Regions from separate parts of the Mycobacterium shigaense genome, predicted to be linked through region 1. Evidence: riboswitches for the same ligand, from Rfam matches in the RefSeq annotation. Region 1 holds a riboswitch; each other region holds the start of a gene.

Region 1 (2,261 bases):
CCGGCGTGGTCGCCCTGGCCTCGCTGGTGTCGCCGCTGAAGTCCGACCGTGAGACCGCCCGCACGCTGAACGATGCCGCCAAACTGCCGTTCATCGAGGTCCATGTCGCGACCTCGCTGGCCGAGTGCGAGCGGCGCGACCCCAAGGGTCTGTACGCGCGGGCGCGCAGGGGCGAGCTCAAGGGCCTCACCGGCGTGGATGCGCCGTACGAGCCGCCGGAGGCCGCCGACCTGGTCATCGACACCACCGACGCCGACATCGACGAGCTGGTCGCGCGGGTCATCGATCTGCTCAACGAGCGCAGCCCGCGACCAACGTAACCAACAGGTTTCGAATCCGGTGTGCGGTTGACGAATCCGCGGCATCGGTGCCAGCATTGCCGCGTATGCACCTCGCTAGGTGAGGCGTCTGCATGGATACAGGCCACTGACCTTGAACGTCGAAAGACGCCACGGGTCAGGACAGCTCTTCCCGGCACAAGGGTTGAGCCCAAGTGGCTTCCGAGCAAAAGCCCGGATACGCCGTGCAGTGCCAAAGCTCTGACGAGAGGGGTGCCACGCCCAATTGGCTTGTCGGGCAGTATCACTCCTTTGTGCAACACTAGCGCCGCGCGCCATGGCCATGAGGAGGTGAAAGCGACGTCCAGTCCAGGTGCTAGTCGCCCTCCCAGATCGGCCGTAGCAACGCTTCGGCACCTCGCCGTTTCCACCATCTGAATCGCCCACTGCCGCTTCGTTATCGAGCACGCGTCGTTGACGCGCGCGGATTCGCGCGCCCCGACGCGGGTTCATTCCGCTTGACGCAAGGAGAAGCCCGATGACAACTGCCACGACACGGCCCAAAACGACAGTGAGAATGGAGCGGTCGCAATGACCATGTTGCTCGACTATGGCCCCCCTCGGAAATCAACTCCGGCAAGATGCATGCCGGCCCGGGATCGGCATCGATGCTGCGCGCCGCAGCCGCCTGGACCGAATTGGCAGCCGAATTGCGCTCCCACGCGGCCCCTTACGGGTCAGCAGTCTCCGTCCTGACCAGCCAAAGCTGGCGTGGTGCCGCGTCGCTTGCCATGGCGGATGCAGCCGCGCCATATGTGGTGTGGATGAATATGACTGCGATGCAGGCAGAGCAGACCGCGGAACAGGCAACGGCCGCCGCCTCGGCCTTCGAGACAGCGTTCGCAATGACGGTGCCCCCCGCGGCGATCGCGATCAACCGCACCGCGCTGGCGTCGCTGGTCGCGTCGAACACATTCGGGCAGAACGCGTCAGCAATCGCGGCCACCGAAGCCCACTACGGAGAAATGTGGGCGCAGGACGCTGCCGCCATGTACGGCTACGCCGGGCAGTCGGCCGCGGCCACCAAGGTGCCGTCGTTCAGCACGGCACCACAAACGACCAACTCCGGCGGTCAGAACGAACAGGTCGCCGCGGTTACTCAGGCCGCCAGCTCGTCGGCGACGACCGAAACGCAGGCGACATTGTCGCAAGCCGCACCGTCGATTACCTCGACCCTGCAGAATCTTTCGTCTCCCGCCGCTGCCACCTCCTCAAACTCGTCGTCGATCCTGGATCCCAACGCCAACTTCTGGAACACGCTGACGTCGACCGGAGCCCTCAATCCGTCCCAGATCGTCACGGCATCCACGCTCGGGACCAACGGCGCCAGCAGCATCGTAGGCGACGGGGCGCTGGACAGCTTCGCAACGCTAGCGTCGTCGTACGGCGCTGGCGCGCAAGAAATCTCCGGTCCCGCAACCTCGGTGACAGCAGGATTGGGACAGGCGACATCGATCGGACACTTGTCGGCGCCGTCCGACTGGGCTGCGACAGCCCCGCCGGCAGCTCCGCTCAGCCCGGCGTTGGCAACCAGCCCCATCGGCGCGCAGGCGCAAGCCGCATCCGGCATGCCCGGGATTGCGCCGGCCACCCTGGCCGAGCACGCGACACTACGTGCCGTCCTTCCGGACAACCGGTTTCTTGCCCGCCCGCCGATGGTGCCGCGGTGGCCGTCCACCGGATAAGGCGCAGCGCCACCTAGATTCACCGCGATCTAATCACTTGGTCCGCGATGCAGCGCGCGCCACTATGCGTGCGTGAGCGAATGGCGTGGCCGAGTCGCATCAATCTCGGTGGACTGGTGGGCGACCCTGGTCGCCGGGGTGATCACCGCGCTGGCGGTGGCCGGCGTGCTCCCGAAGATTCCGTGGTGAATCCATGAGCACCACCGATGTCGGATCCCTCGAACCCGACGAGACGGTG
Region 2 (2,261 bases), 1.4 Mb from region 1:
ACACCGTTGCGCAACACCCGGGCGTGCAGATCCTGGACCTCAACAAAAAGCTATGCCCCGACGGTGTCTACACCGCCAAGGTCGACGGCATCAAGGTGCGCAGCGACGGCGTCCATCTGACCCCCGAGGGGGTGCGATGGCTGACGCCGTGGCTCGAGGAGTCGCTGCGTTAGGCGTCAATCCCCGGTGCGGCAGCTGATTTCCATGCTGTCGGCGTCGCGGACGAGGAAATTGAAGCTCACGTAGCCGCTATCCTGGTTGCGCACTCGATCCAGATACGGCGCCATGTCAGCCGAGCTGGCGTTGTCCGCGATGACCAACGCGCCGGTGGACAGGCGGGGCTCCAACAGCTCGATCACGGGCAGGTACAAATCCTTCCAACCGTCCAGCAGCACGAAATCAATTGCGCCGTCAACGCTTTCCAGCGTGGTCAGCGCGTCGCCTTCCAGGATGGTGATCACGTCGTCCAGGCCCGTCTCGGCGAACGTCTTCTTCGCCGCCGCGATCTTGGTCTCACTGAGCTCGGTGGTGACCACCCGCCCGGAGCCGTTGTCGCGCACCCCGGCCGCCAGATGCAGGGCGGAGATACCGAAGGACATGCCGAATTCGACGATGGTGGCGGGGCGGGTGGCCCGCACCAGCGAGTACAGCAGCCGGCCGGCGTCCGGCGTCACCGGGATGTAGAAGTCGCTCATCGCCTCGGCGCGCTCCCGCGTGGTCATCGGGCGATTGAAATCACGGCCCCGCTCGTGCAACTGCGACATCTGCTCTTTCGATGCGGTGTACATCCGGTCCAGCACGGTCGCGACGCGGGGGTCTTGCAAGGTAGTCGACATATTTTCGAGGATAGGCCCCGCAAACTAAGGCACGCTCAGTGGCCGAACTGGTGAGGGTGAGCCCGATCACGCCGACGTAACGGGAGCGGTAAGCCGTTTGACGTGCGGCGGGTCGCGGTGCGAACATGGTTGGGCAAGCACCTCGGTAGGTGAGGCGTCTGCATGGATACAGGCCACTGACCCCGAACGTCGAGAGACGCCCCGGGTCAGGACAGCTCTTCCCGGACCGAAGGGTCGAGCCCAAGTGGCTTCTGGAATTACTCCAGATACGCCGTGCAGTGCCAAAGCTCCGACGAGAGGGGTGCGAGCGGTGGCATTTCCGCTGCTCCTCCGCGCCTCTTCTCAGACAGGTGAGGTAGCGACACCCGCGTGTGTCCCGGCCGCGAGGAGGTGAGGACGAGATGAGTCCCGGCGATAGTCCCTATCCGAAATCTGTCTTATCCCGATCCGGTCGCGGCATTCCTTCTGGCACCTGAACTTTCGCGGGTACGCCGCGGGGTGACGCGAGCCGATCGGATCTCCGAGAGGGAAAGATCATGGCTTTTGTTGTCACACATCACGTTTCCGGCATGAACGGGTTGCGCGGAAGGTCGATGCTGCGTGCGGGCCGACTGCTGTTGGGGAAGTTGTGCGCACGGACCGCGCTGACTCCGCAAGAGCGGGCCAACCTGTATGTATCGCGGATGCCGATTGCGGTGGTCACCGCATCGCTTGGTGGACATTCGCCCGATGCCGTCGATCACCGTCGGTAGTTCGTTTGCACTCAGCGGCGCGCGGCGACGCGACGCGCGCCGCTGAGTGCCCGCCGGAACAACACCGTCCGCAGCCACCCGTCAACTCGAGTTAGTGAGAACCCAAATGACTTCATTGCTACCTGGAAGCACTCCCCACGAGGCGGTGGGGCAGGCCGTCTTGGACCCGGCGCACACCGGCGATATCGTCGGCGCGTTCGGCCGCATCCGCCGCGACGGCGACGGCGCCTTCACCGGCCGCCTTCGGCGACTACGGACGCTGCTGGTCATCACCGGCCCGGGGTTGATCGTGATGGTCGGCGACAACGACGCGGGCGGTGTCGCGACCTACACACAAGCCGGGCAGAACTACGGCATGGCGTTGCTGTGGACGTTGGCGCTGCTGATCCCGGTCCTTTACGTGAACCAGGAGATGGTGTTGCGCTTGGGTGCGGTCAGCCGGGTCGGCCACGCGCGCCTCATCTTCGAGCGCTTCGGCAAGTTCTGGGGCGCCTTCAGCCTCGCTGACCTGTTGATCGTCAACGCGTTGACGATTGTCACCGAATTCATCGGTGTCGCAATGTCACTCGGATTCCTGGGTTGCCCCAAAGTTGTTGCGGTCCCGGCCGCCGCCGTGCTGCTGTTCGCTGTTGTCGCGGGCGGATCGTTTCGGCGCTGGGAAGCTTTGATGTTC
Region 3 (2,261 bases), 1.8 Mb from region 1:
GCCTGCCGAACACCGGGCGTTCGTCGACGACCTCCTCGCGCGGTACGGCGTGGCGCCGGCGGTCGATCCGCCGCGGTCACGGGGCGGCCTCAACATTTCGCCCAAGGGGTATGAGCCCCTGCTGGAAGTGGCCTTCGCACATGACATTCGGCTGATCGCCAGTGCGCTTGGGCCGCCGCCCGCGGATCTTGTTCAGCGCGCGCACGACAAGGACGTCGTGGTCGCGGCGCTGGCCGGTACCACCGAGCATGCGCGCCGGCACGCCGCGGCCGGCGTCGACTTGATCGTCGCGCAGGGCACCGAGGCGGGCGGTCACACCGGCGAGGTGGCGACCATGGTGCTGGTGCCCGAGGTCGTCGACGCGGTCGCGCCCGTGCCGGTGGTGGCGGCGGGCGGTATCGCCCGCGGCCGTCAGATCGCGGCCGCCCTGGCCCTGGGCGCCGAGGGCGTGTGGTGCGGGTCGGTCTGGCTGACCACCGAAGAAGCCGAGACGGTCCCCGTGGTCAAGGAGAAGTTCCTGGCCGCCACGTCCTCGGACACGGTGCGGTCGCGCTCGATGACCGGCAAGCCGGCGCGAATGTTGCGCACGGCCTGGACCGAGGAGTGGGAACGGCCGGAAAACCCCCGCCCGCTCGGCATGCCGCTGCAGACGGCGCTGGTCACCGAGCCGCAGGTGCGCATCAACCAGGCGGCCACCCATCCGGGGTCGCAGGCCCGCGAGTTGGCGACCTATTTCGTCGGCCAGGTGGTCGGCTCGCTCGACCGGGTCCGGCCCACGCGGTCGGTGGTGCTGGAGATGGTCGAGGAGTTCATCGACACGGTCGGGCGGCTGCAGGGACTGGTCGGTTAGCGGCATTTGCACAGCTCAGCGGCGCTAAAGCTGGCCGTTGGCTGTGCGCGACGTAGCGAATCCATAAAATTCTTCCGATACAGCGCGTGTCACATTGACCTCGTTGCGCTCGTCGTGCATGCTTGGCCAAGCACCTCGTTAGGCGAGGCGTCCACACGAATACAGGCCACTGACCCCGAACGTCGAAAGACGCCCCGGGTCAGGACAGCTCCTCCCGGCTTAAGGGTTGAGCCCAGGTGGCTTCCGAGCAATCGGACACGTCGTGTGGTGCCAAAACTCTGACGAGAGGGGTGCTGATCTCCGACGTCGTCGGGTCAGGACTCCTTTCGGTGCGCACAGAAGATGCGGGCAACCGCACGCGTCGAGCCGTCGAGGAGGTGAGGGACGAATGAGTTCCAGTGGCAGTCCGGATGGATATCCGGGCGATCTTCCGTCCCAATCCGACCTCCGGCACGACGCCTTGCGCTAACTGACTCCACGCGAATCGACTTGCCGCTCAGGCGTTCTCGAGTCGGAACCGTTACGGGACGGGACACGTCAGTCCAGTCAGAACCCGTTTGCAGTTCCGTTAGGAGACGATCATGACCGCAGTACTCTTCGACGAAGTAGTGGCCGTAGCCCCCGCCCGCAACCTGCGGCTGGTGCGCGACACGTCCCCGGTTGCGGCCCCGGCGCCCAAGAAGGTGGCCCCTGCTGTCCAGGCCCTGCACTTCGGCGCCGGTGACCCGCTGGTGGACGGCGCGGCCCGGCTGTTGAGCATCCCGGTCCGGCACGTGTACGCGGCCCTGTGGCGCGTCGGTTTCATCGACGTTCGGGCCTAGTCGACCGACCATGGATGGATCCCAGCCGATGGCTCCGAGGGGTTATCCGACCGCAGGCCCGGTTTGCGATCGGGTAACCCCTTGGAGCCCCTCGCGATTGATTTGCGGCGCTTACGTAGAATCTCCCTAACGGCACCGATCCGGCCATCACCGGGGAGCCTTCGGAAGAACAGCCCGCTCCGCCATCGGGGTGGCCAAGTAGACCCGAACGGGTAGGCCCGTCACAGCCACATCGAGCGGCCGCGCGGGAGCGCGGCAAGCGGGGTGGTACCGCGGTGCTCGCGCAGGTAGCGCGTCGTCGTCCCCGGCCTGACCGTAGGCATGCAGGAGACGACGCGCACCGTGACCGACTCGATCACTGGCGAAGCCGACGCCAGGGCTTATCCCAAGCTCGCGGGTGGGTCACCCGATTTCCCGGCCCTGGAACTCGATGTCCTCGATTACTGGGCCGGCGACGACACCTTCCGGGCCAGCATCGCGCGCCGCGCCGGCGCCGCCGAGTACGTCTTCTACGACGGGCCGCCGTTCGCCAACGGGCTGCCGCATTACGGGCATCTGCTGACCGGCTACGTGAAAGACATTGTCCCGCG

What was found. Region 1 has a riboswitch for magnesium ahead of MSG_RS19030 (PPE family protein). Riboswitches for the same ligand answer to the same signal wherever they lie in the genome.
Positions count from the first base shown of each region.
Region 2: it holds a riboswitch for magnesium, as region 1 does, so the genes downstream of both, MSG_RS01170 (hypothetical protein) here and MSG_RS19030 (PPE family protein) in region 1, are expected to answer to the same signal.
Region 3: it holds a riboswitch for magnesium, as region 1 does, so the genes downstream of both, MSG_RS10930 (Rv1535 family protein) here and MSG_RS19030 (PPE family protein) in region 1, are expected to answer to the same signal.

Region 1 covers NZ_AP018164.1:4,093,102-4,095,362, forward strand. Annotated here, with positions in the region: gene cysC (adenylyl-sulfate kinase) at 1-320, shown strand, start outside; M-box (ykoK) riboswitch at 385-558, shown strand; gene MSG_RS19030 (PPE family protein) at 905-2,023, shown strand; gene MSG_RS19035 (YeiH family protein) at 2,217-2,261, shown strand, end outside.
Region 2 covers NZ_AP018164.1:245,102-247,362, forward strand. Annotated here, with positions in the region: gene MSG_RS01160 (acyltransferase family protein) at 1-173, shown strand, start outside; gene MSG_RS01165 (O-methyltransferase) at 177-836, opposite strand; M-box (ykoK) riboswitch at 971-1,144, shown strand; gene MSG_RS01170 (hypothetical protein) at 1,373-1,588, shown strand; gene MSG_RS01175 (NRAMP family divalent metal transporter) at 1,695-2,261, shown strand, end outside.
Region 3 covers NZ_AP018164.1:2,339,005-2,341,265, forward strand. Annotated here, with positions in the region: gene MSG_RS10925 (nitronate monooxygenase) at 1-850, shown strand, start outside; M-box (ykoK) riboswitch at 978-1,147, shown strand; gene MSG_RS10930 (Rv1535 family protein) at 1,432-1,671, shown strand; gene ileS (isoleucine--tRNA ligase) at 1,993-2,261, shown strand, end outside.